DNA from 3 places in the Paraburkholderia pallida genome. Region 1 is predicted to be linked to each of the others. Evidence: riboswitches for the same ligand, from Rfam matches in the RefSeq annotation. Region 1 holds a riboswitch; each other region holds the start of a gene.
The links. A riboswitch is a leader RNA that binds a small molecule or an ion and turns the genes downstream of it on or off. The one in region 1 is predicted to bind manganese.
Positions count from the first base shown of each region.

Region 2: another riboswitch for manganese. It lies ahead of E1956_RS41555 (sodium:calcium antiporter); the one in region 1 lies ahead of E1956_RS07235 (TMEM165/GDT1 family protein).
Region 3: another riboswitch for manganese. It lies ahead of E1956_RS36875 (TMEM165/GDT1 family protein); the one in region 1 lies ahead of E1956_RS07235 (TMEM165/GDT1 family protein).

Region 1 is NZ_CP038148.1:1,589,417-1,599,367, forward strand. Features, by position in the region: gene pepN (aminopeptidase N) at 1-790, opposite strand, end outside; gene E1956_RS07230 (DUF4136 domain-containing protein) at 1,043-1,741, shown strand; gene E1956_RS07235 (TMEM165/GDT1 family protein) at 1,845-2,417, opposite strand; yybP-ykoY riboswitch at 2,426-2,657, opposite strand; gene guaD (guanine deaminase) at 2,710-4,017, opposite strand; gene E1956_RS07245 (adenosine deaminase) at 4,219-5,262, opposite strand; gene xdhC (xanthine dehydrogenase accessory protein XdhC) at 5,296-6,444, opposite strand; gene xdhB (xanthine dehydrogenase molybdopterin binding subunit) at 6,457-8,853, opposite strand; gene xdhA (xanthine dehydrogenase small subunit) at 8,850-9,951, opposite strand, start outside.
Region 2 is NZ_CP038151.1:1,532,730-1,542,680, reverse strand. Features, by position in the region: gene E1956_RS41595 (MIP/aquaporin family protein) at 1-383, shown strand, start outside; gene E1956_RS41590 (hypothetical protein) at 433-1,002, opposite strand; partial or broken gene tnpC (IS66 family transposase) at 1,142-2,735, opposite strand; gene tnpB (IS66 family insertion sequence element accessory protein TnpB) at 2,766-3,110, opposite strand; gene tnpA (IS66-like element accessory protein TnpA) at 3,107-3,532, opposite strand; gene E1956_RS47155 (tetratricopeptide repeat protein) at 3,465-4,613, opposite strand; gene E1956_RS41555 (sodium:calcium antiporter) at 5,055-6,059, opposite strand; yybP-ykoY riboswitch at 6,132-6,310, opposite strand; gene E1956_RS41550 (porin) at 6,360-7,532, opposite strand; gene E1956_RS41545 (DUF4148 domain-containing protein) at 8,106-8,363, shown strand; gene E1956_RS46485 (hypothetical protein) at 8,450-8,605, shown strand; gene E1956_RS41540 (choline sulfate utilization transcriptional regulator) at 8,631-9,575, opposite strand; gene betC (choline-sulfatase) at 9,763-9,951, shown strand, end outside.
Region 3 is NZ_CP038151.1:430,268-440,218, reverse strand. Features, by position in the region: gene E1956_RS36880 (GMC family oxidoreductase) at 1-1,522, shown strand, start outside; gene E1956_RS36875 (TMEM165/GDT1 family protein) at 1,658-2,245, opposite strand; yybP-ykoY riboswitch at 2,261-2,439, opposite strand; gene E1956_RS36870 (metal/formaldehyde-sensitive transcriptional repressor) at 2,537-2,809, shown strand; gene dmeF (CDF family Co(II)/Ni(II) efflux transporter DmeF) at 2,817-4,109, shown strand; gene E1956_RS36860 (DUF1289 domain-containing protein) at 4,109-4,282, shown strand; gene E1956_RS36855 (TIGR03118 family protein) at 4,452-5,627, opposite strand; gene E1956_RS36850 (plastocyanin/azurin family copper-binding protein) at 6,062-6,478, shown strand; gene E1956_RS36845 (anti-sigma factor family protein) at 6,823-7,623, shown strand; gene E1956_RS36840 (YceI family protein) at 7,736-8,287, shown strand; partial or broken gene E1956_RS47120 (AtzH-like domain-containing protein) at 8,347-8,541, shown strand; gene E1956_RS36830 (ABC transporter ATP-binding protein) at 8,567-9,493, opposite strand; gene E1956_RS36825 (ABC transporter permease) at 9,545-9,951, opposite strand, start outside.

The DNA of each region.
Region 1 (9,951 bases):
TGTTGAAGTCGCTCACGGCGACGATCATGAAGCGGTCGAGATCGAGCTCGAGGCCGAAGCGCCGTTCGTCCCAGCGGATCGAGTGGATGAGCGAGTCCATCGCGTGGCGCGTCTTGTCGAGATCGTGCGGCTCGACCCACACCTGCAGCAGCTTTTCCTTGCCCGAACCGCTCTTGATGCGCTCTTCGAGCGCCACGAGCTTGCCCGCCACCAGCGCGAACAGATAGCTCGGCTTGCGGAACGGGTCTTCCCACTTCGCATAGTGGCGGCCGTCGGGCAGATCGCCTTCCGCGACGAGATTGCCGTTCGACAGCAGCACCGGGTAGGCGGCCTTGTCGGCGCGCAGCGTGACGGTGTAGGTCGACATCACGTCGGGGCGGTCGAGGAACCAGGTGATGCGGCGAAAGCCCTCGGCTTCGCATTGCGTGAAGAAGTTGCCGCTCGACACGTAAAGGCCCGAGAGCGTGGTGTTCGCTTCCGGGTTGCAGGCGCCGGTGAGCGTGAGCGTGAACGCGTCGGGCACGTTCTCGACCGTGAGGCCGTGCTCGTGCGCGCGCACGTGCTCGTACGGCTGGCCATCGATCTGCGCGCCGATGAATTCGAGCTGCTCGCCCATCAATTCGAGGTGCGCGTCAGGCCTGGCGTCGGGGTTGCGGCGCACGCGCAGCGTGCTCTTGACGATGGTGCGCTCGGGCACGAGGTCGAATTCGAGGTCGACGGTGTCGATCAGGAAGGCGGGCGGCGCGTACTCTTCGCGGCGGATCACGGTGGGCGTGGCGGTATCGGACATGGTCTCGTGCGGGAAAGCTTCGGGTCGGATGGCGATATGGGGAGGCCGCGCCTTGACAGTCAATGCGGCGGCCGGCCGTCCCATTGTACAAAGGCTCGGTCGGATTGTCCGAAGTGGCCCGAAGGCGTGGGCCGCGGCGCGGCGCCGAACTTTCGCGCCGGCGCGCGAGTCAGTATGATCGGGGCCTGTCGCGAAAACGACTGCGAGACGACAGCCTTTCACCACCCCTGGCAAGACTGCAACGAGAAGACCATGATGCCCGACCGATGGACCCGCCGCGCGCTGCTCATGCTGGCGGCGCTTGCCGTGACGCTGTCCGGCTGCACCACCTATGTGACGAGCGATGTGACTGCGTTCTCCGCGTGGGAGGGCGGCAGCGACGCCACGCGCACCTACGCGTTCACGCGCAACCCGGACCAGCAGCAAAGTATCGAGCAATCGACCTACGAGAATCTCGTCGCGGGCGGCCTCGCCCCGTATGCATTCCGCCAGGTGCCCGAGCAGCAGGCGCGCTATCTCGTGGGCCTCGCCTACGGCAGCCGCATGGACACGGTGACGGTCGCGCAGCCGGTCTTTTACAACCCGTGGCCTTCCCCGTACTGGGGGCCGGTCAATCCGTGGGGGCCTTGGGGTCCCTGGGGCCCCGCCTACGTGAACCAGACCTACCCGGTGTATTCGCATGCGCTTGGCATACGCATCACGGAAAAAGCGAGCGGGAAGGAAGTCTATAACGTCACGGCACGCACTTCGGGCGACGATCCTTCGCTCGTGCGCGTGATGCCGTATCTGGTGCGCAGCGCGCTCTCGAACTTCCCGCTGCAGAACGGCTCGGTGCAACAGGTCAGGCTGCCGGTGGACAAGAACGGCGGGGCGCCGAACGAGGCGCCGGCAGCCGCCGCGTTGCCGCCGGCGGCTACAGCCGCGCCAGCAGGGGCTGCCCCGGCAAAGTGACCGGTCAGCGTGACGGCTGGCATGAAAGAACGAAAGCGCGCCGGAATCGAAGGTCAGGCGCGCTTTGCTTTTGGGGCGCTCACGCGTCCTGTTCCCCGTTGCGTCAGACGCCCACGCCCATGATCGCGAGCACGCCGAGCACCACGAACAGCACGGCGGCAATGCCGTGCACGAGCCTGGTCGGCAGCTTGTGCGCGAAGCGGTCGCCCAGCAGGATCGCGGGCACGTTCGCGATCATCATGCCGAGCGTCGTGCCGGCCACCACGCCGAAGAAGTCGTGAAAGCGCGCGGCGAGCGCAACGGTCGCGATCTGGGTCTTGTCGCCCATCTCGGCAAGAAAGAAGGTGACGACGGTGGCCCCGAACACGCCCAGCCGCGTGCGGTTGACGTTGGCTTCGCCTTCGTCGAGCTTGTCGGGCACGAGTATCCACAGGCCCATCGCCACGAAGGACGCGGCGAGCGCCCAGCGCATCACCGAAGGCGTGACGAGCGAGCCGAGCCAGGTGCCGAGCGCGCCCGCACCCGAGTGATTGACGAGCGTGGCGACCAGCACGCCGAGGATGATCGGCATGGGCTTGCGATAGCGCGCCGCGAGCACGAGCGAGAGCAACTGCGTCTTGTCGCCGATTTCGGCGAGCGCGACCGCGCCAGTGGAGACGAGAAAGGCTTGATTCACGTTTTGATGATCCTCGGGCCGAGATGAGTGCGAGCGACGACCCACGACCCGCCGGGCCCTGTAGCGGCGGTCATGAGTCATCGGTCTCGCCAGGCCCGAGGCTGCATCCGCCATGGCCACGCAGGCCAAGTCTGTTGACGGACGCCCCCGCCTGACGTGCGCGGCGCGCGGCAAGTCCTTAGCGGCTGGCCGGGTGGCACGAGGCGGGGCGGCTACTCCCCAATGAATGAGAAATTATAGCATCGGCATTTTCCGACAAGATGCGTTGCCGATCCTGTCAGATTTGCGGTCTTTAGCGCTTCGCTTCATCACGGCTGTGCACGCGCGCACCGGCCGCATAGGTCTCGAACACGGCGCGGTCGTCGCCGAGCAGGGCGAGTGCGAACAGCAGCTCTTCGAGCGATTCGGCGCGCGCGGTGCGGCGCGCGAGCAGCGGCGTCGCCTTCGGGTCGAGCACGACGAAGTCCGCTTCGCTTTGCGGCGCGAGCGTGCCGATCTTGTCGGCGAGGTCGAGCGCGGCCGCCGCGCCCGCCGTGGCGAGCCAGAACATGCGCGTGGCCGTCAGGTGATGGCCGCCCATGCGCGCGACCTTGTGCGCCTCGTTCATGGTTTGCAGCATCGAGAACGACGTGCCGCCGCCCACGTCCGTCGCGAGCGTGACGGGCATCTGCGAGGCCTGGGCCTTGTCGAAGTCGAACAGGCCGCTGCCGAGGAACAGGTTCGAAGTCGGGCAGTGCGCGGCCACCGTGCCGGTCTGCGCCATGCGCTGCCGGTCTTCGTCGTCGAGCCAGATGCAGTGGCCGTACACGGCGCGGCGACGCAGGAGTCCGTAACGATCGTAGACGTCGAGATAGCTGCGCTGGCGCGGGAACAGCTCCTTCACCCACTTCACTTCGTCGAGATTCTCCGCGACGTGGCTCTGAATGAAGATGTCGCCGTGCGCCTTCGCGAGCGCCTCGCACGCTTCGAGCTGCGCCTCGGTCGAGGTGGGCGCAAAGCGCGGCGTGAGCGCATACATCTGGCGGCCGTTGCTGTGCCAGCGCGAGATCAGCTCGGCGCTGTCGTCGTAGCCGGACTGCGGCGTGTCGCGCAGGAACTCGGGGCAGTGGCGGTCCATCAGCACCTTGCCCGCAATCATGCGCATGTTCTTCGCGGCGCTCGCCGTGAAGAGCGCATCGGCCGACTGCTTGTGCACCGTGCAGTAGACGAGCGCCGTGGTGGTGCCGCAGGCGAGCAGCTCGTCGACGAAAAAGCGCGCCGTGTCGCCCGCCACGCCTTCGTCGGCGAAGCCGCGCTCGGTCGGGAACGTGTACGTTTCGAGCCACGGCAGCAGACCCGGCGCGGGCGAGGCGATCATGTCGGTCTGCGGGTAGTGGATGTGCGTATCGATGAAGCCAGGCACGATCAGCTTGTCGCGCAGGTCGTGCACCGTCGCGCCGTCGGCTACGCTGGCGCGCAGCGCCGACCAGTCGCCCGACGCGGTCACGCGGCCGTCTTCGACGATCACGACGCCGTCTTCGTGGAACACGGCGGCATCGGGCGACTGCGCGGGGTCGCCGGTGAACGTCAACAGTTTTGCGCGATAAGCCGATTGAGTCATGGGAACATCGTCTCCAAAAATTTCAGGTATTCATAAGCAGGATTCGCGCGTGCCTTGCGTCTTCGCAGATGGCGCGCTGCGTGCGCGCCGCTCCTGAAAACGCGGCGCGCAAAAGCCCTGGGGCCGGCGCTCTCGCGCCGGTCCACATTGGGGGTGAAGCCCTAATTTGGAACGTCCTGCGTTGGGACGTCCTGCGCGGGATCAGGCCACGGCGCTGCTCCAGTACTGATCGAGCTTCGCGATCAGCGCAGCGCGTTCTTCGGGCGTCACGAACGACGCCTCGAAGCTGTTGCGCAGGATCGTGTACACCTCTTTGTCGTCGAGCTTCAGCGCAACGATGATCGCGCTGTAGTTCTCGTTGACATAGCCGCCGAAGTAGGCGGGATCGTCGGAATTGACGGTCACCGCGACGCCTTCGTCGAGCAGCTGCTTGAGCGTGTGCTTCGTCATGTCGTCGAACACGCAGAGCTTGAGGTTCGAGAGCGGGCAGACGGTGAGCGCGACGCGCGTGTCGGCGAGGCGCGTGACGAGCGCAGGGTCTTCGATGCTGCGCACGCCGTGATCGACGCGGTCGACCTTGAGCAGATCGAGCGCTTCGTAGATGTAGGCGGGCGGCCCTTCCTCGCCCGCATGCGCGACGAGCTTCAGGCCCTTCGCGCGCGCCTTCTCGAACACGCGCTCGAATTTCGAGGGCGGATGGCCGCGCTCGGACGAATCGAGGCCCACGCCGACCATGCGCGGATAGCGGTCGAACAGCGGCAGCGCGGCGTCGAACGTGGCGAGCGCATCGGCTTCGCTCAGATGGCGCAGGAAACAGAGGATCAGCTTGCTCGTGAGGCCGCGCTTTTCAGCGTCGGCGAGCGCGCGGTCGATGCCCGCGACCACGGTTTCGATCGCCACGCCGCGCTCGGTGTGCGTTTGCGGATCGAAGAATATTTCGGTGTGCACGACGTTGTCCGCGAGCGCGCGCTCGCAGTAGGCCATCGTCATGTCGTAGAAGTCCTGCTCGGTGAGCAGCACGCTCGCGCCCGCATAGTAGATGTCGAGGAACGACTGCAGGTCGGTGAACGCGTAGGCCGCGCGCAGGGCTTCGATCGACTCGTACGCGAGCTTGACGTTGTTGCGCTGCGCGAGCGCGAAGATCAGCTCGGGCTCGAGCGAGCCTTCGATATGGATATGCAGCTCGGCCTTCGGAGCGCGCGCAGCTTTCTGCACGAGCGGGTTCGCAGGGGTCGTGATGGTCATGGTTCGCTCAATCGAGTTCGTTAGTGAATGACATCACGCGGAATGGATTGTGCCGGGGACCGCAACGCCAGCATGCTCTCGCGCATGCAGGCCTGCCGCATGCGCCTCGATCGCCTGCAGCAATTGCGCGGCGGCCGAGATCGCGATGACTTCGGGCGACTTGTCGACGATGCCGTCCACGCCGAGCGGACACTGCATACGCGCGATCTGCAGCGGGTCGATGCCGCGCGCGGCGAGCCGGTGCTCGAACTGCTTACGCTTCGTGTGCGAGCCGATCATGCCGAAGAACACGAAGTCGCCGCGGCGCAGGATGCGCTCGGCAAGATCGAGGTCGCGCGAATGATCGTGCGTCATCACGATGAAGCTCGTGCCGGGCGGGGCGGCGTCGATGGCTTCGTCGGGTGCGTCGTTGGCGTCGATCGCGACGTTGGGCGCACCCAGCGCCGCGAACGCTTCCGGCGAGGGAAACGCGGCGTCGCGCTCGTCCACCCAGCGCACGTGGCACGGCAGCGTGCCGAGCACGCGCACCAGCGCCGCGCCCACGTGGCCCGCGCCGAACAGCACGACGGGCCAGTCGTTGGGCGCGATGGTCTCAGTGAGCAGCATCGTGCCGTCGCCTTGACCCGGCGTGCCGGTGTCCCAGAGCAGGCAGTCGGGCGTTTCCACGCCCGGCTCCGGCTCCGAAAGCATGACGGTCGCGACCGCCGCCGCGCTTTCTGCGCTCGCGTCTTGCCGATCCAGGCCAGCAGTGTGGCCAACTGCGCCGCCCGGCGGCGTCCCATTCCGCGAGGAGCGGAATGATACGCTACGCACGGTCGATGCGCCCGCCGCGAGCCGGTGCGCGAGCGTCGAAAGCCAGCCGAGGTCGGACACGTCGAGGCGCTCGAACGCGAGCACGACGGCCCCGCCGCAGCACTGGCCGAGGCTCGGCCCAAGCGCGAAACGCTCGAGGCGCCGCGCGTGCGGTGTGCGCATACCCTCGCGCAGCACCTGGCGCGCGGTCTCGATGGCCTTCCATTCGAGGTGACCGCCGCCAATCGTGTGGCGGGCCGCTTCGCGCGTGACGATCATCTTCGTGCCGGCTTCGCGCGGCGCCGAGCCTTCGACGCGCGCGACAGTCACGAGCACGGCGGCGTCGCCATGCGCGAGCAGATGCTGCAGATCGGTGAGCCAGGCTTGCATCCGGCGGTTCTCCTACTTGACGACAACTTCAATGGGGGCGGCGGCCTGCGCGCTGGCCGTGCGCGCACGCAGGGCATCGAGCGCGTCGAGGATCGCTTCGGGCGTGGCGGGCGCGACGAGCGGCGCGGCTTCCCGGGCTTCGGGCACGGCGGCGCCGATCGCATCGCGGATCGCGAGCAGCACCGAGAACGGCAGCAGCAACGGCGGCTCGCCCACGGCCTTCGAGCGGAACACGGTGGGCTCGGCGTTCTCGTTGCGGTAGAGCTGCACGTTGAACGCCGCGGGCGTATCGCTGATCGCCGGAATCTTGTAGGTGGACGGCGCGTGCGTCATGAGCTTGCCGTCGCGGTTCCACCAGAGCTCCTCGCTCGTGAGCCAGCCCATGCCCTGGATGTAGCCGCCTTCCACCTGGCCGATGTCGATGGCCGGGTTGATGGACTGGCCCGCGTCGTGCAGCACGTCGGCGCGCACGAGCTTCCATTCGCCCGTGAGCGTGTCGACGACCACTTCGGACACCGCCGCGCCATAGGCAAAGTAGTAGAACGGATGGCCGGTGAGCGTCTTCGCGTCCCAATGCACCTTGGGCGTCGCGTAAAAGCCATCGGACCACAGTTGCACGCGCTTCATATACGCGAATTCCACGAAGTCCGCGAACGCGATTACCTGGCCGTTTGCGTGGACTTTGCCGTCCTCGAACACGATTTCGCCGGGCGTGCCGCCGTGCTGCGCGGCAGCGAGCTCGGCGAGGCGCGCGCGGATCGCGAGCGCCGCGTCTTCGGCGGCCTTGCCGTTCAGATCGCTGCCGGTCGAGGCGGCGGTGGCGGACGTGTTGGCTACCTTCGACGTGTCGGTCGCGCTCACGCGCACCTGCGCGAGCGGCAGCCCGAATACGCCGGCCACCACCTGCGCGACCTTCGTGTTGAGCCCCTGGCCCATTTCGGTGCCGCCGTGATTCACGAGCACGGAGCCGTCGCGATAGACGTGCACGAGCGCGCCCGCCTGGTTCAGGTGCGGGACGTTGAACGAGATGCCGAACTTCACCGGCGTGAGCGCGATGCCGCGCTTGAGCACGGGGCTCGTGCGGTTGAACGCGGCGAGCGCGGCGCGGCGCGCGGCGTATTGGCTCGACGCGAGCAGCTCGTCGGTGAGCGGCGCGAGCACGTTGTCCTCGACGCGCTGGCCATAGGGCGTGACATCGCGCTCGCCGATGCCGTAGTAGTTCGCGCGGCGCACCTCGAGCGGATCGCGCCCGAGTGACCTGGCGATGCTGTCGAGCATGACCTCCATCACGAGCGCGCCCTGCGGGCCGCCGAAGCCGCGGAACGCCGTGTTCGACTGCGTGTTGGTCTTGCAGCAGAGCGCGACGATCTCGACATCCGAAAGGTAGTAGGCGTTGTCGAAATGGCAGACCGCGCGCGTGGCGACCGCGCCCGAAAGATCGGCGGAATAGCCCGCGCGCAGCGCGATTTCCACGCGCGCGCCGAGGAGGCGGCCTGTGTCGTCGTAGCCGGCTTCGTATTCGTAGAGCGCGTCGTGGCGCTTGCCGGTGATCAGGAAGTCGTCGTCGCGGTCGGCGCGCAGCTTCACGGGGCGCCCCAGCTTGTGCGCGGCGAGCGCGGCCACGCAGGCGAACAGCGCCGACTGCGATTCCTTGCCGCCGAAGCCGCCGCCCATGCGCCGGCATTCGCACATCACGCGATGCACGGGCCAGTTGAGCAAGTGCGCGACCAGCTGCTGCATCTCGCTCGGGTGCTGCGTCGAGCTGTAGACGAGCATGCCGTCCTGTTCTTCGGGCAGCGCGTAGGCGACCTGGCCTTCGAGATAGAACTGCTCCTGGCCGCCCACGGCGAACGTGCCGGCGATACGGTGCGGCGCCGCCGCAATGCGCGCCGCCGGCTCGCCGCGCGTGAGGCGCAGCGGTGGCAGGACGTATTGCTGGCGCGCTTTCGCGTCGGCGATGGTGAGCACCGGCTCGAGCGGCTCGTAGCGCACGACGTCTTCGCTAGCGGCGAGTGCAGCCGCGCGGCGCGCGAGCGCGTGGCTCGTCGCGATCACGGCGAATACGGGCTGGCCCAAATACTGCACTTCATCGTGCGCGAGGACCGGGTCGTCGTGCAGGACCGGGCCGCAGTTGTTCTCGCCGGGGATGTCGGCGGCGGTGAGCACCGCGACGACGCCCGGCATGGCGCGCACGCGCTCGAGATCGAGCGATGCGATGCGCGCATGCGCAAGGCGCGAGAGGCCGAGCGCGGCGTGCAGCGTGCCGTGCAGCTCGGGGATGTCGTCGGTGTAGCGGGCCTCGCCGCTCACGTGCAGGTCGGCGGACTCGTGCGGCAACGGCGCGCCGAGCGCAGCCTGGGCCGCATGCGCGGCGGTTTGTGCAACGAACGGATCGGACTGGCGGTTCATGATGCATCTCCCGCAAGTGCAGCGCCGGGGGCCACGCCGGTTTCGTCGACGATTTCCGCCTCGGAGGCAAACACGAAGGCGTTCACGTCGCACAGCGCGAGCGGCGCGTCGTCGCGCGTTTCGAGCCAGCAGCGCCAGAGCAGATTGCGCGCGACCTTCAGGCGATATGCGGCGCTCGCGCGCATGTCGGTGAGGGGCTGATAGTCGGCGTCGAGCGCGGCCATGGCGCGCTGCGCGGCCGCTTCGTTCCAGTGTGCGCCCGTGAGCGCCGCTTCGGCATGCGCGGCGCGCTGCGGGATCGCGGCCATGCCGCCATACGCGATGCGCGCGTTGACGATCGTGCCGTCCTCGCCGATCTCGAGCGCAAACGCCGCGCAGACCGCCGAGATGTCCTGGTCGTAGCGCTTGGACACCTTGTAGGTGCGAAACCGCAGCGTCGGCACGGGGCGCGGCACGCGGATCGCCTCGACAAACTCGCCGGGTTCGAGCACGTTCTTCTGATAGCCCGTGTAGAACGCCGCGAGCGGCAGCGTGCGCACGCGCGCGGCGCGGCGCAGCACGACCGCGGCGTCGAGCGCGAGCAGCACCGGCATCGAGTCGCCGATGGGCGAGCCGTTCGCCACATTGCCGCCCAGCGTGCCCGCGTTGCGGATCGGCAGCGAGGCGAAGCGCGCCCACAGCTCGGCGAGCTCGGGATAGTCGACGGCGAGCGCCGCGTAGGCGTCTTCGAGCGGGACGGCGGCGCCAATCGTGAGCGTCTGCGCGTCGCGCGCGATGGCCCGCAATTCGGCGACCTGGCCGGTGTAGATCACGTCGCCCAGATCGCGCAGCAGCTTGGTGACCCACAGGCCGACGTCCGTGCCGCCCGCGAGCACGCGCGCTTGCGGATGCTCGGCGCGCAGCGTGGCGAATGCTTCGAGCGTGCGCGGCGCGAAGAACGTGGCATGGCCGTGCGCGGCACCACGCGCGTCGGGGCCTTCGTAGGCGAAGGTATCGCTGCGCGCGATCGAGCGCAGCGCGGCTTCGAGCGGCTCGCGCGCGAGCGCGACACGCGGATAGCTCGCCACGTCGAACATGCGTTGGGTTGCGTCGATGATC
Region 2 (9,951 bases), on a different contig from region 1:
CGGACTCCGACGTCAAGCTCGCCGTCTTCTGCACCGCGCCCGCGATCCGCAGCGTGCGCCACAACGTGATTACCGAAGCCATCTGCACCTTCGTGCTGATCCTCGGCGTGCTGTATCTCGCTTCGCCGCAGGTGGGGCTCGGCGCGCTCGACGCGCTGCCCGTTGGCCTGCTCGTGCTCGGCATCGGTATTTCGCTGGGCGGCCCCACGGGCTACGCCATGAGCCCGGCGCGCGATCTCTCGCCGCGCATCATGCATGCGCTGCTGCCGATCCCGGGCAAGCGTGACAGCGACTGGCGCTATGCGTGGATTCCGGTGCTCGGGCCGCTTGTCGGCGGCGTGGCGGCATCGTCGCTGTATCTGTATCTGCACGCGATGCACTGAGTGTCGTAAATCGGACGCGGGCCTGGTATCGAACCCGGTCCGCGTCTGTCTAAAGCCTGTTCGCGAGCCCGGTGGCTTCACGCTCAGGTGCAGCGGGGAAGCTTGCCAATCTCTGCGCGACACGCGCCACTACCGGTTGCCAATCGCCAGGCCGGGGTTGCCGAAACAAGGTCACGCTGTCGTACCATCGCTGTGATTCCTGCGTCCCCCACGCCCATTGCGACACGCGATCGAGCATCGCGAACACGGGCTTGCCGAGCGCGCCGCCCAGATGAAGCGGAGCGCTATCGATCGTCACGACCGCATCGAGTGCGCAGACATGCGCGGCGACGTCTTCGAAGCCGTCGCGGTAGTCGGGCGTCAAATCGCAGTGCGGCACGTTCGCCGGCATAGCTGTATGCCCCGGCGAAAGGGGATGGAAAACCACATCGTTCAACGCGAAGAGCGGCGCCAACGCTTCAAGCGTCATGGAACGCTGCGCGTCACGCCTATGGTTGGGATCGCCACGCCAAACGAGACCGATCTGAAGTGCATCATGCATCGGCGATGCCTCGCGTACACGAGACTGCCATTGCGCTGCGCGCGACGCATCGGGCTCGAGATAGGGCGTGCCGCGCACCTGCTCCGTAAGCGGCTCGGCAGGGCCGGTCCCCGATTCGCGCGCGCGTGGGGCATGATGTGAGAGCGTGGAGAGGTCCGGGTAGATCCAGATAGATCGTTTCCATGATCGTGGACACGATCTATCTGGATCTACCCGGTCAAACGGCGGGCGTGGGCGGAGCGGCCGGCTTCAGTTTGTCGGCCACGTTCCAGGGAAGCAGTTCGTCGATGCGGTTGACCTTGTGGTCCGCAATATGAGTGAGCACGTATTCGAGGTAAGCACGTGGGTTGATTTCGTTGAGTTTGCACGTACCGATGAGACTGTACATCGCCGCCGCACGCTCACCGCCGCTGTCGGAGCCAACGAACAAATAGTTTTTTTCTGCCCAACGCTACACAACGCAGGGCATTTTCTGCAAGCACATTGCTGATCTCGGCGCGTCCGTCCTCGCAGTAGAACGTGAGCGCCGCCCAGTGGTTCAGCGAGTAGTTGATCGCGCCCGTGAGCGTAGACTTCTTCGACAGCGTCGCAAGCTTGGCCCTGAGCGTCGATTCGAACGCGTTGAGCAGAGGCTTGCTCTTCTCCTGCCGCACACGCAACCGCTCATCGGGAGGTTTGCCGCGAATGTCGGCTTCGATGCTGTAGAGCTCGCCGATCATCTCGAGCAGTTTCTGGGTATCCGGAGTCGGCGTACGCTCGTGAACGTCGTATATGTACCTCCTCGCGTGATCCCAGCATGCCGCTTCGAAGACGTCGCCGCTTGCGTACAGCTGATCGAAGCCGGCGTAGGCATCCGCCTGCAGGATTCCCTTGAAGTTGGCGAGGTGCGTTTGCGGATGAACACCCTTGCGGTCCGACGAGTACGTGAACCAGACTGCCGCAGGCTCCGTCGAGCCCGAGCGTCGATCGTCGCGCACATAGACCCAGAATCGGCCGGTTGTCGTCTTCTGGTTGCCCGGTGTGAGGACGGGAACCGTCGTGTCGTCGCCATGAAGCTTGCCGGCAGCCAGCACGTAGCGCTGGATCGCCTCGACCAGCACCATGCAGAGCTCGACGATCTGGCCGATCCAACGGCCCATGCTGGCGCGATCGAGCGTCACCCCGTCGCGGGCCGCGATCTCCGACTGGCGATACAGAGGTTGGTGATCCGCGAACTTCGATACCGCGATATCGGCCAGCAGGCTCGGATGCGCGATGCTGCGCTCGATCGGCAGGCCCGGCATCGGCAGTTGTTCGATATGGCCGCAGCCGGGGCAAAGCAATTTGCGCCGGATCGTGCGGATCACCTTGAATGCGGCGGCTACGCGCGCGAGCTGTTCGGATACGTCCTCGCCCAGCGGCTGCATGGTCGTCGCGCACCTGGGGCAGAGCGGATCAGGCTCGAGTACGATCTCCTCGCGCGGCAGGTGCGGCGGGAGCGGTTCTCGCGAAGGCGATTTGCTGGCCGGCGCATTCGGTGTCCTGTCTCGCTGGTTACGCGCCTCGGCAGCACCACGGCCGCCCGTCAGGTCCTCCAGCTGCGCCTCGAGCTTGTCGATCTGCTTGGCGAGTTGTTCGGACTTGCGCCCGAAGTGCATCCGCCTGAGCTTGTCGATCTGCGCCTTCAGGCGCTCGATCTCGTCATCTCGCGCGGCGAGTTCCTCCGCCATCTTCGCAATCGATGCCTGGTGCTCAAGCAGCGATGCCTGTTGCGCGAGCACCATGGCACGGAGCTCGGCGACAGTATCGGGAAGCGGCGCTTGATCGGACATGCGTCGCAGTTTACGAGCCTTCCTCGAGGTTTACAACATCGAGAGTGCGGCGGTGCGTCGTGGTTGTCGCCAGTCGATGCCCTCGAGCAACATCGACAACTGCGCGCTCGTCAGATGGATCTTGCCGCCGTCGGCCTGCGGCCAGATGAAACGCCCTCGCTCCAACCGTTTCGCGAGAAGCCAGAGCCCGTCCTCAGTAGCCCAAAGCACCTTCACAAGATCGCCGCGGCGCCCTCGGAAGATGAAGACGTTACCGCCAAGGGGGTTCTCCTCAAGCGCCGTTTGCACCTTGGCAGCCAGGCCCTGGAAGCCGCAGCGCATGTCAGTGACGCCCGCGACAAGCCAGATACGCGTACCCGTTGGCAGAGAAATCACGAGCGCAGACTCCTCAACACCGTTCGAAGCGTCTCAGCGTCGACAATACCGTCGACCTTAACCACCGCCCGACCGATCCGAACCTCGATTGAACCAGTGGGCACAGCCGGCCTCACGGTCTCAGGCTCTGGCAGCGCAGGAGGTTCATTGACCGATGACGCCTCGTTCACGATTGCCACCGGAACGAGTTGCACCGCCTCGGCTTGCTGTTCCGCCAGATACCGGCGCCGCCACGTGAACACGAGGTTCGCGTTCAAGCCGTTCTCACGGGCCAATCTGGCGATTGACACCCCTGGTTCGCAAGCTGCCATCGCCAGGCGACGTCGGAATTCCGGATTATGGTTTGGGCGACCTTTACGGCTGCCGGGCCTCTGTGTTGGCTCTGACAAAATGATGTCCACCACTTCGAAAATGATGGACATCACTTTGATGCCGATCCTTGCGGGCGTCTACGACGGCCATCGCGAGCCGCTTACCCTGCTCCGGCTTCAAGCGAAGCATGAAAGGCACGCTCATCATCGGCAGGCAGTAGTCAGGAGTGCCATGCTCGGCATAGTTTCTCGCTTCGATCTCGATGCAAGGCGCGTAATGGCGTGCGAAGAGCGTGCGCAGTGCGCGCCTGCACGCCAGGACCAGACGGCCGCCTTCGGCTTGCACACGCGCCGTGAGTGCGGGGATCAGCCGGACCATCTGAATGTCGTCGCCATGTCCCTGCTCGCTATAGACCAGCAGCGTGCGGCCCTTGAGCGGCTGGCCAGTCCAGCGCGGAGCCACGCGCGTCATGATGGACACGACACTGTTTGATGCGCGGTCCGTTCGCGCGAGGCGCCCTTCGTATCGTGACCAGCCGCGTGGCCAGTCGCCATTGCGCAACTCCAGCTCGGCGAGATCGACGGCCGATGTGGGTGCGTTGCTGTCGAGCGCGAGCGCGCGTTCATACAATCGCCGGGCCGCGCCGTAACGCGCCTGTTCGGCGACAAACTGCGCCAGCGCAGCGAATACGTCGCTGTTTCCCGGGTGATGGGCATCGGCGATGCGCATCGTTGCTTCCGCTGCGGCAGGGTCATGGCGGCGCCATTGCGCACAGGCCAGTTGCCACGACATTTCGAGGTCGCCAGGACGACGGGCGAGCTCCGCGTGGCACACCTGTTCGACGGCTTGCCAATCGCCCGCATACCGCCGCTCCAGAACCCGTTGCAGCGGCAAGGCCGGATCGATCATCGGATCGATCTGCCAGGCGCGCAGCAAGGCCTTCTGGCGCAACTTGAGTGTTGCCTCGTCGGCGTGGCCGGACAATGCGCACGCGATCAGCCAGTGCAGGCGGGCATCGTTCGGGTGATGAGTCTCCAGCGCGGCCATGAGGTGCAGCGCCATCGCGCGGCCGTCGATCTTGTCCGTTATCCACGTTGCCCATTGCAGGGCGTCGTCCGGCTCGAGCGCCTGGGCAGCAAGCGTGACGAGTTTCAGAGCGGCGTCGTCGCGCCCGGATGCGCTGGCGAACAATGCGCATCGCAGGAATCGAGTACCAGCGTGGGCGACGTTCGATGCACCTCGCGCCTGTTGCTCCGGCGTGGCTTTCAGGCCGAGGCCGGCTATCAGGTCTGCCTCGAGACAGGCGCTTTGACCCGTGGAATCGAATGCAATCGCGAGGCGTTGCGCCGCGTTAAAGCCATCGGATTGCAATGATTTGAAGACCGGTAGAAAGGTATCGCTCGCGGGTGAGATGGCTTGATTCATTCTCGCGCTCCTGGGAGAAAATCGATGAGCGACGAATTGGGATTTCCGTCTGGCACGCAATGCTCTCGCCGCGCTCGTGGCGAGCGCTATAGGACCGCTCCGAAAAGGGTGTGTAAAACGAACACGGCCCGAGCGCATCGGGCCGCGGTGCAAGCAAACAGGTCACGTCGATTCAACCTGCAGCCAACTTCGACGCGCCTTCGCGCATCACTTCGGAATCACGCAGAGCATGGCCGCGAACGCCGCATAGAGCCAGCCCACGTGCGTCAGCTGGCGGCTATGCACTTGTGGCGCGCGGAACGCCCACTGCAGGAACACGATGGCGAGCATCGTCGTGACCGCGGCGAGAATCGACGGCGCACCGAGGTGCCACGACGTGAAGAACAGCCCGAACGCGGTGGGAATGGTCGCCTGGATCATCATCGCGCCGCTGATGTTCGCGAGCGCGAGCCGCTCCTTGCCCTGACGCACCCAGATGATCGCGTTCATGATCTCCGGCAGCTCGGTGGCGATCGGGCTGAAGAGCAGCGCCGTCAGTTGCGGGCTCAGCCCGAGCCACGGACCCACCGCGCTGATCTGCTGCACGAAGAGGTGCGAGGCGAAGAAGATCACAGCGAGCGCACCCACGGTCTGGAGCAGGACCCAGAACAGTGACGGATTCGCATCGCGCGGACGCAGCTTGAGTGGTTCGAGTCCCACGTCTTCCACGCTGTCGCTCTGGTCGCTGAGCTCCTTCCAGCAATAAATCGCGTAGGCCGCGAGAAACGCGATGCCGAGCAGAGGCTTGAAGCTGAACACCACGAGCCCGAGCCCGATCTTCACGACGAAGATCGCGAGGAACCAGAGCTGGTCGCGGCGCAAGCGGCGCGTGTCGGCGTCCACGGTGCCGGCGCGCGCGCGGCCCGTGCGTGCAGCCGTTGCCAACAACGCGACGCCCACCACGGCATAGGCGACCGTGCTGAGCGCGAGCGGGCCGCCGATGGCCGCGCCAATGCCGATTTCCTTGTGGGCCGCATCGGTGCCGAAGGCGACCGCCACGAGCGTGACCACGCTCTCGGGCAGCGCGGTGCCAAACGCGGCGAGGATCGTGCCGGTGGCCGTTTGCGTGACCTTCAGCTTCTGGCCGAGCCATTCGACGGCGTTGACGAAGATCTCGCACGACAGATAGATGATGCCGGCGGCGGCAATGAGCAGGGCGAACGTCCAGATCATGACGCACGCTCCGTAGGGCGCGCGCAAGTGCAGATGCGGGAAAGGCGGGACATGGGTAGCGGCATTCCTCGGGCTGGACGATGGGACCAATGACGCCATCCCCCCCGCCCAGCCCGGGTGTGAGGGATAACGTCATAGGTCTCGTCAGGCCGAAGAACGGCTGCCGGCGCCATGGCACTGTGTGCCAATCATGTTGACGCCGGCGCGGCACGCATTGCGCGTGACGCAGACTACTCCCCTAAGACCCGCGCATTATAGCCGACGAAGCCGGCCGCGCGGAAGGAAAGGGGCGAAGCCGGATCAGAAGTGGTGGCGGATGCCGACCATCGCCATGGCCTGCTTGTTGGTGGTCGCGTCGTTGCCGAAGTCGGCGAACGAGGCGTTGGCGTCGACGAGCGCGCCCGTATCGGCGTCGATCGTGTGGCCCGAGGCCTTCTGGTAGCCCGCGAGCACGTAGATGTCGGTGCGCTTGGAGAGGAAGTAGTCGCCGCCGAGGCTGAACTGGTTATAGCTCGCGTTCACGCCGTTGCCATGGCCCTTCGTGTAGTTGTAGCCGACACCGATCAGCGCCACCGGCGTCACCTGGTAGTTGATGTACGCCTGGCCGGTGTTGAACTTCGTGTCGCTGTTGGGGCCGGACGCGCTCTGGTAGTTCGCGTAGTCCACGTTGCTGTACGAGAGGCCGAAGGTCATCGGACCGTAGTTGTAGTTGCCCACCGCGCGGATGATCTGCAGCGAGTTGGCCGAAACGAAGCCACCCGTGATCGCCGGCGAATCCACGTTGACGTCGGTGTTCGGGTTCAGGCCGTCGAACGAAGCCGCCGTGCCGCTGTTGCTGTTGGCCTTGAAGTAGCCTGCGCCGAAGCCGAACGGACCATGGTTGTACGCCGCCGCGAGGGCCCAGGTCTGGCCCGCGCCCATGCTGCCCGCCTGGCCGCCGAATGCGTACATCGCGCTCACCTGCAGGCCCGCCCAGTTCGGGCTCGTGTACTTGACCGAGTTGCTGGTGCGGTAGCTGTTGTCGTAGTTGTCCATGTCGCCCGGCGTCGCGAATGCGGAGCCGAAGTTCACGTCGTCGGTCATCGGCTGGAGCAGGTCGATGAGCGGATCGTACTGGCGGCCCAGCGTGAAGCTGCCGGCCGTGTTCGAGTTCAGGCCCACCATCGCGGTACGGCCGAACATGCGCTGGCCCTGGCCCTGCTTGCCGTTGTCGATGTTAAAGCCGCTTTCGAGCTTGAAGATCGCGGAGAGGCCGTTGCCGAGATCCTCGGTGCCCTTCAAGCCCCACAGGTTCGGCGACACGTTGCCGGACATCATCTGGAAGGTATTGCCCGAACCATTCTTGCCCGCCTGATTGCCGAAGAAGGCGACCGAGGTGTCGAGCGAGCCGTAGAGCGTCACGCTGCTTTGCGCATGAGCGGCGGAGGCGATGGTCGCCAGCGTGGCAGCGAGAGCGAGAGCGGTTTTTTTCATTGGCGAATATTCATTAAAAAGTTGCGTGAGAGAGCGTGTACTTCATGAAAAACGAATCGCAGCGCGGCAGGTACGCAAGGCAAATTCAGGGGCGATTATGCGTAACGTGCTCTGTGGACGAATTTGAAAATCGGAAAGACTGAGTTTCAGAAAACGCGTTCGTGCGTGGGTCCCGTCTGGACGGCGCTGCAAGGGCGCAGTGCGCGAAGGTGTTGTTTTTTTGCGGCGATCTGTGGCGTGGCGATGTGTGCATAGGCACACGTCGTGGATGCGCACCGCGCTGGCTGGTGCGCATGGCAAGCCGCGCATGCGGCTTTCGTGGACGTATTGCAGGTGCGATGTGCCGCGCGAGTCGATCAGGACAATTGAGCGAATTCGCTTTCATCCTGGCGCGCGGCGGTCATGGGCCGGATCTTAAACATTTCTTCATTTCCCTGCGGATATTCGCGAGGGTTCGCGCCTCTATCCTTGCCGCATGAATTGCATTGCAGCCCTGCGATGCATCGGGAACCGGCGTGCAACAGCGCCGGCACAGTCAACGGTAACGGCCGCCTGGCCGGACAGGAGTTTGAAGTGAAGAAGAGTTGGAATTGCGCGATTGCCGCGCTCATGTTGTCGGTTTCGGCGTTCGCGCATGCACAAGGCACGGCGACACCCGTTGGCGCTGCGCCCGACGCGGCGGCGCCCGTGGCGGCGGCTCCGGCGGCCCCCGCATGGAACGGTGACGGCACGGCACACATCACGCGTGCCCAGGTGCGTCATGAACTCGTCGAAGCGCAGCAGGACGGCCAGTTGAAGCTGCTCAACAGCACGGTCTACGCCCACCACTGACGCGACCGGGCACAGCCGTCAAGTCGCACGGGCCGCGCGTCTTGACGGGAACTCGCCTTGCGGCCAGTCATCCGAGTTTCGATTCCATGAAATCACGCATTGTTATTTATGTCGTGCGCGCGGCGGTGTGCGTCGCGGCGGCAGCCGCCATGTCGGGCTGCGCAAGTCTGCATCCGCAGCCCAACGGCCCCGGCGACTGCGTCGGACCGCCGGATTATTGCGTGCCGTTCTTCGGTTCGTAATGCGAGGCGGATGCCGCGCGGCGCGTCAATGGCTATTGCCGGCGGCATTCGAAGCCGGCTGCGCGGCCGTATGGCATTCGTCGAACAGCCAGCGCCGGAACAGCGGCACAGCGGGCGCTTCGGGCCGCGCCGGCGGACGCACGAGAAAGTAGCCGCGCGCCGTAACGACTGGCGTATCGATCAGCCGCACGAGCTGGCCGCTCGCAACCAGCGAGTCAGTCAGCGGGGTCCAGCCGAGCGCAACGCCCTGGCCCATCAGCGCGGCATGAATCACGAGCGCGTAGCTATTGAAGGTTATCCCCTGTTCATCCGCGGGCGCCCGCAAATGCTGCGCCGCGAACCATCCTGTCCATGACAGCCAGCGCACCGGTTCCGTCGGCTGAACGTGCAGAAGCGGCAACGCCGCGAGGTCGGCGGGCGTCCTCACGTGGCCGTGCTGCGCGTAAAACGCGGGCGAGCAGACGGGAGTGACCTCCTCCGGAAACAGTCGCGTGGACGTGCAGGGCGTCCAGTCATCGTCGCCAAACGCGATCGCCACGTCCGCGTGATCGCGGCGCGGATCGAACGTCTGCTGCGAGGTGACGACCTTCACGTTGACGTCCGGCATCCGTTGCTTCAGTCCCGCCAGGCGCGGCATCAGCCAGAAGGTCGCGAAGCCCGCATCGGTGAGAATGGTTAGTCCTCCTGACGCACGGCGCGCGCGGATTTCGGCGGTGGCATCGCGGATGGTCGCCAGGCTCTGGCGCACCGCCTCATAGAGGCGCTGGCCGTCGGGCGTCAGCGTCACGCCGCGGTGGCCGCGCTCGAACAGCGGGGCGCCGAGGTCCGCCTCGAGCTGCACGATGCGCTGGCTGACCGCCGGCTGCGTCGCGCCGAGCTCGCGAGCCGCGGCGGTGAAGCTCGCAAGTCTCGCAGCCGCCTCGAATACCGAGAGCGCCTGCATCGGCGGCAAACGATCCTGGTCTGACATAAGCGTCCCTTATGGGGCCATAAGCTGAGGGCGTCTTCACGCGCGTTTAATGGGGCGACATATTGTGGACACGCCGCACGTCCCTTCGGACATTGCGCCGTTGAGTCCGGCAGCCCGTCGTGCCGCTGCATCCCTGCGGCAATGCCGCGTGGCCGGCCACTACCCCCGATTTTAACTGCCCTCGATCATGAGCTCTAAGCCCGCAAATATTCTCATCCTGATGGCGGACCAGATGACGCCTTCGGCGCTGCGCATACACGGCAATGCGGTGTCCAGGACGCCGCGCATCGACGCCCTGGCGCGCGACGGCGTGGTATTCGATTCCGCGTATTGCGCGAGCCCGTTGTGCGGGCCTTCACGCTTCGCCTTCATGGCC
Region 3 (9,951 bases), on a different contig from region 1:
CGTCTGCCTGCTTGAAGCCGGGGATTCGGACAAAAGCGCGCTGATCCAGATGCCCGCGGCCGTGGTCGCCATGTTGCCGACGCGCCTGCATAACTGGGCGTTCAAGACCGTGCCGCAAGCGGGCCTCAACGGACGGCGCGGATATCAGCCGCGTGGCAAGACTCTTGGCGGATCCAGTTCCATCAACGCCATGCTGTATGTGCGCGGCGATCGTTGGGACTACGACAATTGGGCGGCGCAGGGCAACCCGGGCTGGTCGTTCGGGGACGTGCTCCCCTACTTCAGGAAATCCGAGCATAACGAAACGATCGACAACGCGTTCCACGGCAGGGGCGGCCCGCTCAATGTGGCGGATCTCCACGCTCCCAGCCCCATCCATCAACGATTCCTGCAGGCCGCAGTGCACTGCGGCGTGCCGATCGTTGCGGATTACAACGGAGTGGATCGCGACGGCGCCTTCATGTACCAGGTCACGCAGAAAAATGGCGAACGTTGCAGCGCGGCCAAAGCCTATCTCACGCCCAACCTGGCGCGAACCAACCTCATGGTCATGACGGGCGCGCGAACCGAGCGCTTGCTGCTGGAAGGCAGCCGTGCCATTGGCGTGCGCGTCAAGATTGGCGGCGAGACGCGAGACCTCAAGGCCAATCGCGAAGTGATCCTGAGCGCCGGCGCCTTCGGCTCGCCGCAAATCCTCATGCTTTCCGGCATCGGTGCCGGCGCTCAACTGCAAACCATGGGCATACCCGTGGTGCACGATCTGCCCGGTGTGGGCGAAAACCTCCAGGACCATATCGACTACGTCTACAGCTACTCGATGGCGGGCAGCCCCGAGACATTCGGCATGTCGCTCGGCGGCAGTGCGCGTGTGGTCAAGGGGATTGCGCAATGGCGCCGCGAGCGCAAGGGTTTGATGACCACGCCCTACGCCGGCGCGGGCGCGTTCGTGCGCAGCAGCCCCGATGTGCCGGCGCCCGACCTCCAGATGATCTTCGTGGAGGCCATCGTGGACGACCACGCTCGCAAATTGCATCTGTCACATGGCTTCAGTTGCCACGTCGACGTTCTGCGCCCGAAGAGCCGGGGCAAGGTGACATTGGCCACGACCGATCCCTTCGACGCGCCGCGGATCGACCCGCGCTTCTTTTCTGATCCCGCGGATATGGCCGTCATGCTCAAGGGCGCGAATCTGCAGCGCCGCATTCTCGAGGCGCCGCCGCTGAAGGCGTTGGGCGCGAAGCCGCTCTATCCCGTCGACCAATCCGACCAGCGCGCCGTCGAGCAGGATATCCGCAACCGCGCCGACACCCAGTACCACCCGGTCGGCACCTGCAAGATGGGCAACGATCCGCTCGCCGTCGTGGATGCCCGGTTGCGCGTCCACGGCATCGAGGGGCTGCGCGTCGTGGACGCCTCGATCATGCCGACTGTCGTCAGCGGCAACACCAATGCTCCCACGATCATGATCGCTGAAAAGGCTGCCGATATGATCCGCGCGGCTTCGAAGCAAGCTGCGGCGTAGCACTGCTATCCCGCTCCGGCCCTTCTACGGAAGTCGTCTCGCGGGGCTTGCGCTCGTCCCGCCCAATCCGTTCGAGCTCACGGGCGATACGCTCGCCCAGCACTGTCGCTGCAGAAACACGTGCCCCGAGAGGCGTTAGAACATCGGATGCGCATCCGGATACAGCGCCGTCCTGAGCGCGAACCCTCCCAGCACCACGAAGATGATCGCGGCAAGCACATGCACAGCCTTGGTCGGCAGCCGGTCGGCAAACTTGTGACCAAGGTAGATGACCGGGACGTTGGCGAGCATCATGCCCAGCGTCGTGCCTGCCACGACGCCAAAAAACTCGTGAAATCGCGCAGCCAGCGCGACTGTCACCACCTGCGTCTTGTCGCCCATCTCCGCGAGAAAGAACGTCACGACCGTCGTGCCAAACACGCCCATATGCCCCTTTGTGACGGCATCGGCATCGTCCAGCTTGTCCGGAATGAGAATCCAGACGGCCATCAGCGCAAACGAGGCGACTACGGCCCAGTTCATGACATGGGGATTGATGACATTTGCGAGCCACGCTCCCAGCGCGCCCGAGAAGCCGTGATTGACCAACGTTGCCACGAAGACGCCAAGCACGATCGGAATGGGCTTGCGATAGCGGGCCGCCAGGACGAGCGAGAGCAGTTGAGTCTTGTCGCCAATTTCGGCGAGGGCGACCACGCTGGTCGATACGAGAAAGGATTCCATGGGGATTGTCGTTACCGGGCCGCGCAGTCAACACGCGATGACACACATTCCCGCGACCCGGCCAGGTGGGAATGTACGTCATCGGTCTTGCCAGGCTTGCGCTGCACACGCCATGTCGCCAGTCGGCCGACAAGTATGTTGACGTGCGCCTCCAGACATCGCGTCCAGAGCGGCTACTCCCCGAAGAGTGCCGCGATTATAAGAGCGGGACGCCTGAGGGCGCAAGTTCGTTTTTAGTATACCCCCCTACCCTATCTGTGCTACAGTGCGCCCGCTAACGGGAGAACAGGCATGAGCCATACGATTCGCGAAAAGCAGAAGCTGCTTAACCGCATTCGCCGGATAAAGGGGCAGGTTGAAGCCATAGAGCGCGCGCTCGAGGAAGAGCGCGGCTGCATGGATGTGCTGCAGCAGGTCACCAGCTGTCGGGGGGCGATGAACGGGTTACTCGCCGTTGTGCTCGAGGACCACATCCGCACCCATCTGGTCGACGCCGAGCCCGCCGACGAACACGGCAGCGGCACCGAACAGTTGATCGAGGTAGTCCACAGCTACTTCAAGTGAGCGCAACATGAGCAACTTTACGAACGACGCCTTCGGGGCGGGACACGACCACATTTTCCTGGGCGCCGCCCACGCGGACAACGAGCGCAGGACCTGGATGGTGATTGCGCTGTGCAGCGCGATGATGGTGGCCGAGATCGTCGGCGGCAGCCTCTTTGGCTCCCTCGCGCTCGTCGCCGACGGCCTGCATATGTCGACGCACGCAGGCGCGATGCTGATTGCCGCTCTGGCCTACACGTACGCACGCAGGCACGCGACCGATTCCCGCTTCGTCTTCGGCACCGGCAAGCTGGGCGACCTCGCGGGTTTTACGAGTGCCATCGTGCTGGCCATGATTGCCCTGCTGATTGGGTATGAGGCCGTTTCGCGCTTCTTCTCACCGGTACCGATCCACTTTGGCCAGGCCATTCCCATTGCCGTGGTTGGCCTGCTGGTCAACCTTGCAAGCGTGTGGCTGCTTAGCGGCGACCATCACGGGCACAGCCATGGACATAGCCACGGGCACAGCCACGGGCATGGGCATGAAGGCGAGCATGGCCACGACGACGAGGTCCAGCGTGTCTTCGGCACCGCCGGCGTGTTTGCGGTGTCGATTTTCGAAGATGGCGTCCCGCCGGTGTTTCGTATCACGCCGGAGACAGCGAATTCGAAGCTCACGTCCGATAGTGTCTCTGTCGTAACGATTCGCCCGGACGGCACGCGTCAGACGTTTGCATTTGCCGAGCGCAACGGCTATCTGGAATCGAAAGAGGACATTCCTGAGCCGCACGCATTCAGGGCAGTTGTCCGCCTGCCCGATGGCGAGCACGAAATCGAGTTCGAAGAGCACGACCACGGTCACGACGACGCGCACGATGCCGCGAGCCGCGACCACAACATCCGGGCTGCCTACGTTCATGTGATCGCCGACGCGGCCGTGTCGGTGCTGGCAATCATCGGCCTCGTGCTTGCGCGCGCGTTTGGCTGGCTCTGGATGGACCCGCTCGCGGGCGTGGTCGGGGCGCTGGTGATTGCGAACTGGTCATGGGGCTTGATGCGCGATACGGGAGGCATCCTGCTGGACATGAATCCGGACCGGCGCATGGCCGAGAACGTCCGTCATGTCATCGAGGACAATGGCGACACCGTACTCGACCTCCATCTGTGGCGTGTCGGCCCCGGGCACATGAGTGCGATCGTATCGGTCGTCACCCATGAAGCCCAACGCAACCCGGACTTCTATCACGCGGCGCTCAAGCGCTTCAGGGGACTGTCGCATGTGACGGTCGAAATCAATCCGACCCGCGCCGCGGCCTATTGATGGCAGCCAAATCGCCTTGCATCGATGTATGCGCGTTCGACGGTAAAACCGGGCTCTGTGTCGGCTGCCTTCGCACTCGCGAAGAAGTCCGGGACTGGAAAAAGATGACCGACCATCGGCGCCATCAGATCCTCAACGACCGGTCCCGGCGACAGGCCAAGGTCGCGCGCTAGACGCCGGCAGCCGCACCCGGTCAGGCCGGATGCGGTCAAGCCGGATGCGGGCGAACCGGTCACGGCGCGGCCGGTTCGCCCGTGACGCAGCGGATGCGGATCACGCCCTGTGTCCGCTCAGTGACAACAAACCGTCGAAGCGGAGCGAAAGCCTGGTGCGCGGTCTCCACTACATGCCCATGCCCGTCCCTCCGCTCGTGCCAGTGCCGGTACCCGAACCTGTGTTCATGCCTGGGTTCGACGTCGGAATCACATCGATCCTTCCATAGACGCCATCAGCCTCGTCATTCGGCCCCGCCGCGAAGAACAGCGTATTGGAAGGCTGACTGCTGAGGTCGTTGCCGAACGCGATGCCCCACAGGCCGCGCTCGACGATCGGACTGCCGTTCGACCCATTGAGCGGCCCCATCGACAGGCCGCTCGATCCATTGAACGCGTTGATCGTGCCGTCGCCAAAATTGCCGATCAGTATCGCGCCGCTCATCGAGCCAAAGTTGCCCGGCGCTTGCGCGATACCCCAGGGCGCGTTGAGCACGCCGCCCGTCGCGAAGCGCTGCTTCAGGTTACCCGCCGTGTCGTACACATCGACCATGCCGAGACCCGCGCCCGCGACATCGTCGTGTTTGGCCGCATCCTGCATCGCGTAAGTGACGAACAGACTCGAGCCGATCGCCCGTATGCCGAACGGCGCAAAGCCGGCTGGGATCGCCGGGTCCGTGAAGGCGTCCGGCATCGCGACCTTGGTGAACGTCGTATTGAAGACGTCGATCTTGTTGTTATGGAAGTCGGTCGCGTAAAGGAAGTTGCTGCCATTCATCGCTGCCAGCGCGAGACCCTTGTACACGGCGCCGCCCGTGCCGTCGTCGTACATGACGAACACGCTGGTCGGCCCGACGGCGGGTGCCCACGCCGTGATGGTGCCGCCCTCGCCCGCAAAGATGAATGCGGCGACATCGGACTTGCCGTTCTCCGTGACAGTAAAGCTTTGCGTGCTGTTGAAGACAATGCCGGTGGGTGATGCTGGGCCGTTCTTCCCGTCGGGTATCGCGACGACCAGCGATTGCGGCACGCCGTTGCCGTCATAGAGCGTCGCGACATTGGTGCCGTTGTCCGCGACCCAGGCGAATCCGTTCGGATTGAAGGCGACGCCCCAAGGATTCTTCAGATTCGCATCCGTGTGCGCGGCGGCCACCGCGCCATCCGATACGAGCGCCGTCACAGCGAACGACGACTGGACCGGCGGATTTGAAGGGCTCGAACTGGAACCGCCGCCGCCGCATGACACGAGCGTCGCGATGGCCGCTGCGCATGCTACGACGCCGAACACGTCGACTGGAGACTTCATGACCGTACTCCCTGTTCTGTCCAAAGGACGTAACGTTTCTGGAACGAGGAGAATGCGAGGTTTATTCCGGCAACGGAGGGTTTATTTCCCGGGCGATCTCGTGTAATTGCAATGGCTGAACCGGCTAGCTAAAAGCGAGTGGCATACAACGCACAACCCACGTGGCTATTCCTTTCGCACAACCAAAAAATGGGAGCACGCATGAGCGTGCCGGACGCAATCAGCGTCACCCGGTGTTCTGCACGATGGTCCATTGCCTGCGCGTTCATCCTGGAATACGCCACTTGCGGTTCACGTTTACTGCGCATACAGCCCCCCTGCAGGAAGCGCATATGCCGTTGCTCAGGCAGGGCCGTCCGCGTGCTCGACAAAATGGCGTACGGCAATCGATCGACGACCGACGGGCACACTGTTTTGATTCGAAGGAGATTGCCATGCGTCTCGCTTACGGAATCGCTGTTCTCATCGGTGCAGCCGCGCTCGGCATGACATCGCATGCCAGCTATGCACAGCAAACCGTCAAGGCCATCCTGCTATCGACCTCCATACAGCTCGACACCCATAACGTGAAGCCCGGTCGCGTCACAATCGACGTCAAAAATGCCGCGGACAACAATATGGAGCACGAACTCGTGGTACTCAAAACGGACCTCGCCGATGACGCACTGCCGCTCAGCAAGGGCCAGGTGCCCGAGCAAAAGCTCAGGAAAGTGGGGGAAGTCGAGGATATCGCACCAGGCAAGAGCAAGCACATGTCATTCAGGCTCACGCCCGGACACTACGTCCTGATCTGTAACAAGCCCGGACACTATGCTGCAGGCATGCATACCGCACTCGCCGTGACGCCTTGACGTCATGGCGCCGTGAATCGGCAAACGGCTTCGGCGCCCACCTGCTCTTATGGACAGAATGGCTCCGAGCGCCGCCCGATACTTCGGGCGGCCGGGATCGGTCTTGTGCCGTGCCTTACGGGATGATTGAACGACCCTGGCAGGTCAATTTCGCCTTCAGGAACAGCGGAATAAAAGGCGCACACGGAACGTTTTTTCTGCACACAGTCCGTCAGGTTCCATGCGCGTGCAGCGCGCCCGAATTTTTCGATGCCATGCCGCGTTGATATCGATCCGTTCCGCGTTTTTCACGAGTTCTCTAAAAACGATGAACCGCGCGTTGTTGATAGCAGTGAGTTGTCCCTATGAGCGACGATCTCAAGCCCATGGCCGCGTCCGGCTCCAGCGAGCCGGTGCTGCATGCGCTATCGGCCTTCGTCGACAACGAGTTGCCGGCAGCGGAACGCTGGGCGCTGGCAGATCGCCTCGCCGTCGACCGGTGGGCTGCATGCTCCGTCGCCCACTATCGCGCACAGCGGGCTGCCTTGCGGGTGCTGTTTGCTGCTGATCCAGCCGCGCAGGCGAGCGTGCCGTGCGTGGTGCTGCGCGCGCGCACAATCTGGTGGCGCCGCGCGGCGTTCGCCGCCTGCTCGCTCGCAGCCGGCACTGCCCTTGCGGGACTTGCCGGTGCAATTTTTTGGCAGATTGCGCCGCCGAACGCGCAGATGTCATTCGCCGAGCAGGCTGACCTCGCTTATGTGGTCTACGCGCCCGAGCAGCGTCATCCGGTGGAGGCGGGGGCCGCGCGCGAGGGGGCGCTCGTCGACTGGCTCTCTAAACGCCTGAATCATCCGCTCTCCGCGCCGTCGCTCCGGGAGTACGGCTTTGTACTGCTGGGTGGGCGCCTGTTGCCTGGCACGGCCGGGCCAGCCGCGCAACTGATGTATGAGGACGGGAACGGTGCGCGGCTTTCGCTTTACGTGAGTCCGGTCTCCCAGCGCGAGATGGACATCCGCCTCTTGCGCGGAGGCGATCGCCGTACGTTCAGCTGGGCAAACGACCACATCGGCTATGCGCTCTCCGGCCAGATGGCGGAGGGTCCATTGCGCAGGATAGCGGTTGACGTCTGCCGCGAGCTTGGCGGACATCCCGAAAAGTGGGGGTAGCAGTTTGCGAGATCGCCATCCCATTCGTCGGCGAGGCACGACCATGCGTCGTGTCAGCCCATGCGCAACCGCGATCGTAGCGTTCGCCTGCGCTGCGTGGGCAACTGTCGGGGTGAGTGCCGATCCGTTCGACGCGTCCGTGCCGTCGGTACAGTATCGGCTCGATCCGCACCGTTCAGGTGTCACCTTCGACGTCACGAACGCCTGGCATGCGAAGCTCACCATGCGCTTCAGCCGCATGCGCGGCCAGCTCGACAGGTTCAAGGGGGATGGCGCGGGCCGCGTCACGGTGACAATCGACGCAACCAGCCTTGAAGCGAGCGAGCCGTTCGTCGCCGGAACCGTCGAAGGCGGCGACATGCTGGACGTGGCGCACTATCCGGCCATTCGCTTCGTGAGCACGCGGTGCGAGCGCACCGGTACCGCCACGGCACGTTTGGTCGGCGATCTGACTATCCGGGAAACGACGCGTCCCGTTGCGTTCGCGGTGACGTTCGACGCAGACCCGCGTGATCCGCCGGGCGTCCCCAGAACACTGACTATTTCCGCCGACGGCCATTTCAGCCGGACCGCGTTCGGGCTGTCGCGATGGTCCTCCGCGATCGGGGACGACGTCCACATGAGGATCCAGGCCGAATTCGTCAGGGAACGGCCGGGTCCGTGAGTCATTCACGGCCTCGTCGAAACGTGCGGATGGTCATGTGAAGAAAGGATGCGTGCGCGCACGCCGTCGCCAATATCGAGTTCCGGCGCGAAGGCGATCCGCGCATCGGCAGGCAGAGTCAGACATGGGTGAAGATGCCGGAAGGTTGGCGTGTGGTGAGCGCCCATGTCAGCTGGATGGAGGGTCAGGGCTTGTTCACGCTAATAACAGGCCCTGGCATCCAGAATGGCTCGCATACCCGCTCATTCGCATGAGTGGCGGGTATGCCGGTGGCGGCCGCTACTCGACCGAATCATTCACGTCGGTGAGCCGGATCATGTGCGGACGGACTTGCGTTTCGTCGTTTGCTTCGTCGTCCGCTTCGTCCTCGACAGGAGGATGGATAAGCGCGTCGAGACGCGCGCGCGTCGCGAGGAACTCCGGCGAATTGAACTGCGCATAGCTGCGTGGGCGTGGGACCGGCACCTCGATCAGCTCCTGCACCTCGCCAGGATGCGCCTTCAGCACGAGAATCCGGTCGGCGAGAAAAATCGCCTCGTCGAGATCATGCGTGATGAACAGGATCGTGACGTCCACATTGCGCCAGATATCGAGCAGATGCGCCTGCATTTTCGAGCGCGTCTGCGCGTCGAGCGCGCCGAACGGCTCGTCCATCAGCAAGATCCCGGGCCGATTCGCGAGCGCGCGCGCAATCGCCACGCGTTGCTTCATGCCGCCGGAAAGCTGGTGCGGATACGCGTCGGCGAACTTCTCCAGCCCGACCAGATCGAGCCATTGCAGCGCCTCGCGCTCGGCCTGCGCTGCGCCCTGCCCATTCATACGCAGTCCGAACATCACGTTCTTCTTGACCGTGAGCCACGGAAACAAGGTATAGCCCTGGAACACCATGCCACGGTCCGCGCCCGGACCGCGCACGGCCTGCCCCTTGACGCACACCTCACCGCTCGTGGGCGTCTCCAGACCGGCGAGAATGCGGATCAGCGTGGATTTCCCGCAGCCCGATGGCCCGATCACGCAGACAAACTCGCGCCGGTGCGTCGTGAAACTGATGTCGGCAAGCGCGGTGTGCTCGCCCTGGGGCGTGGCGAAGCGCTTGGTGAGATTGCGCACTTCGAGAATCGGTTCGCGCGCTTTCAGGCGCTCGAAGCGCGCGCGCACCGCATCGGACTGGAGGAGATAGTCGGGAACGGTCTTCGGATTCAACATGATGCAAGTCCTTGAGAGTCGATGCGACAGACGGCGCTGCCGGGTACGCGCTTACGCCTTCAGCGTGCGGTCCCACGGAAAGAGCCTGCGCCCGATGAATGCGAGCACGAGATCGGTGCCGAGTCCGATGATCCCGATCATCATGATCGCCGCGTACACGTTGTCGAAATGCTGGTAGCGCGCCTGCTGCGTGATGTACCAGGTGATGCCCGAGCTCGTGCCCACGAGTTCCGCGACAATCAGGTACGTCCAGGCCCAGCCGAGCAGGATGCGCTGGTCGCGGTACAGGTCGGGCAGGACGCCCGGCACCACCACGTGCGTGAGCAGCTTCAGGCGCGTCGTGCCGAGCGTCATCGCCCCTTCGAGCAGGCCGTATTCGAGCTTGCGCGTGGTGTTCGCGATGATGAGCACCTGCTGGAACAGCGTGCCGATCACGATGATGGCGATCTTCGGCGCAT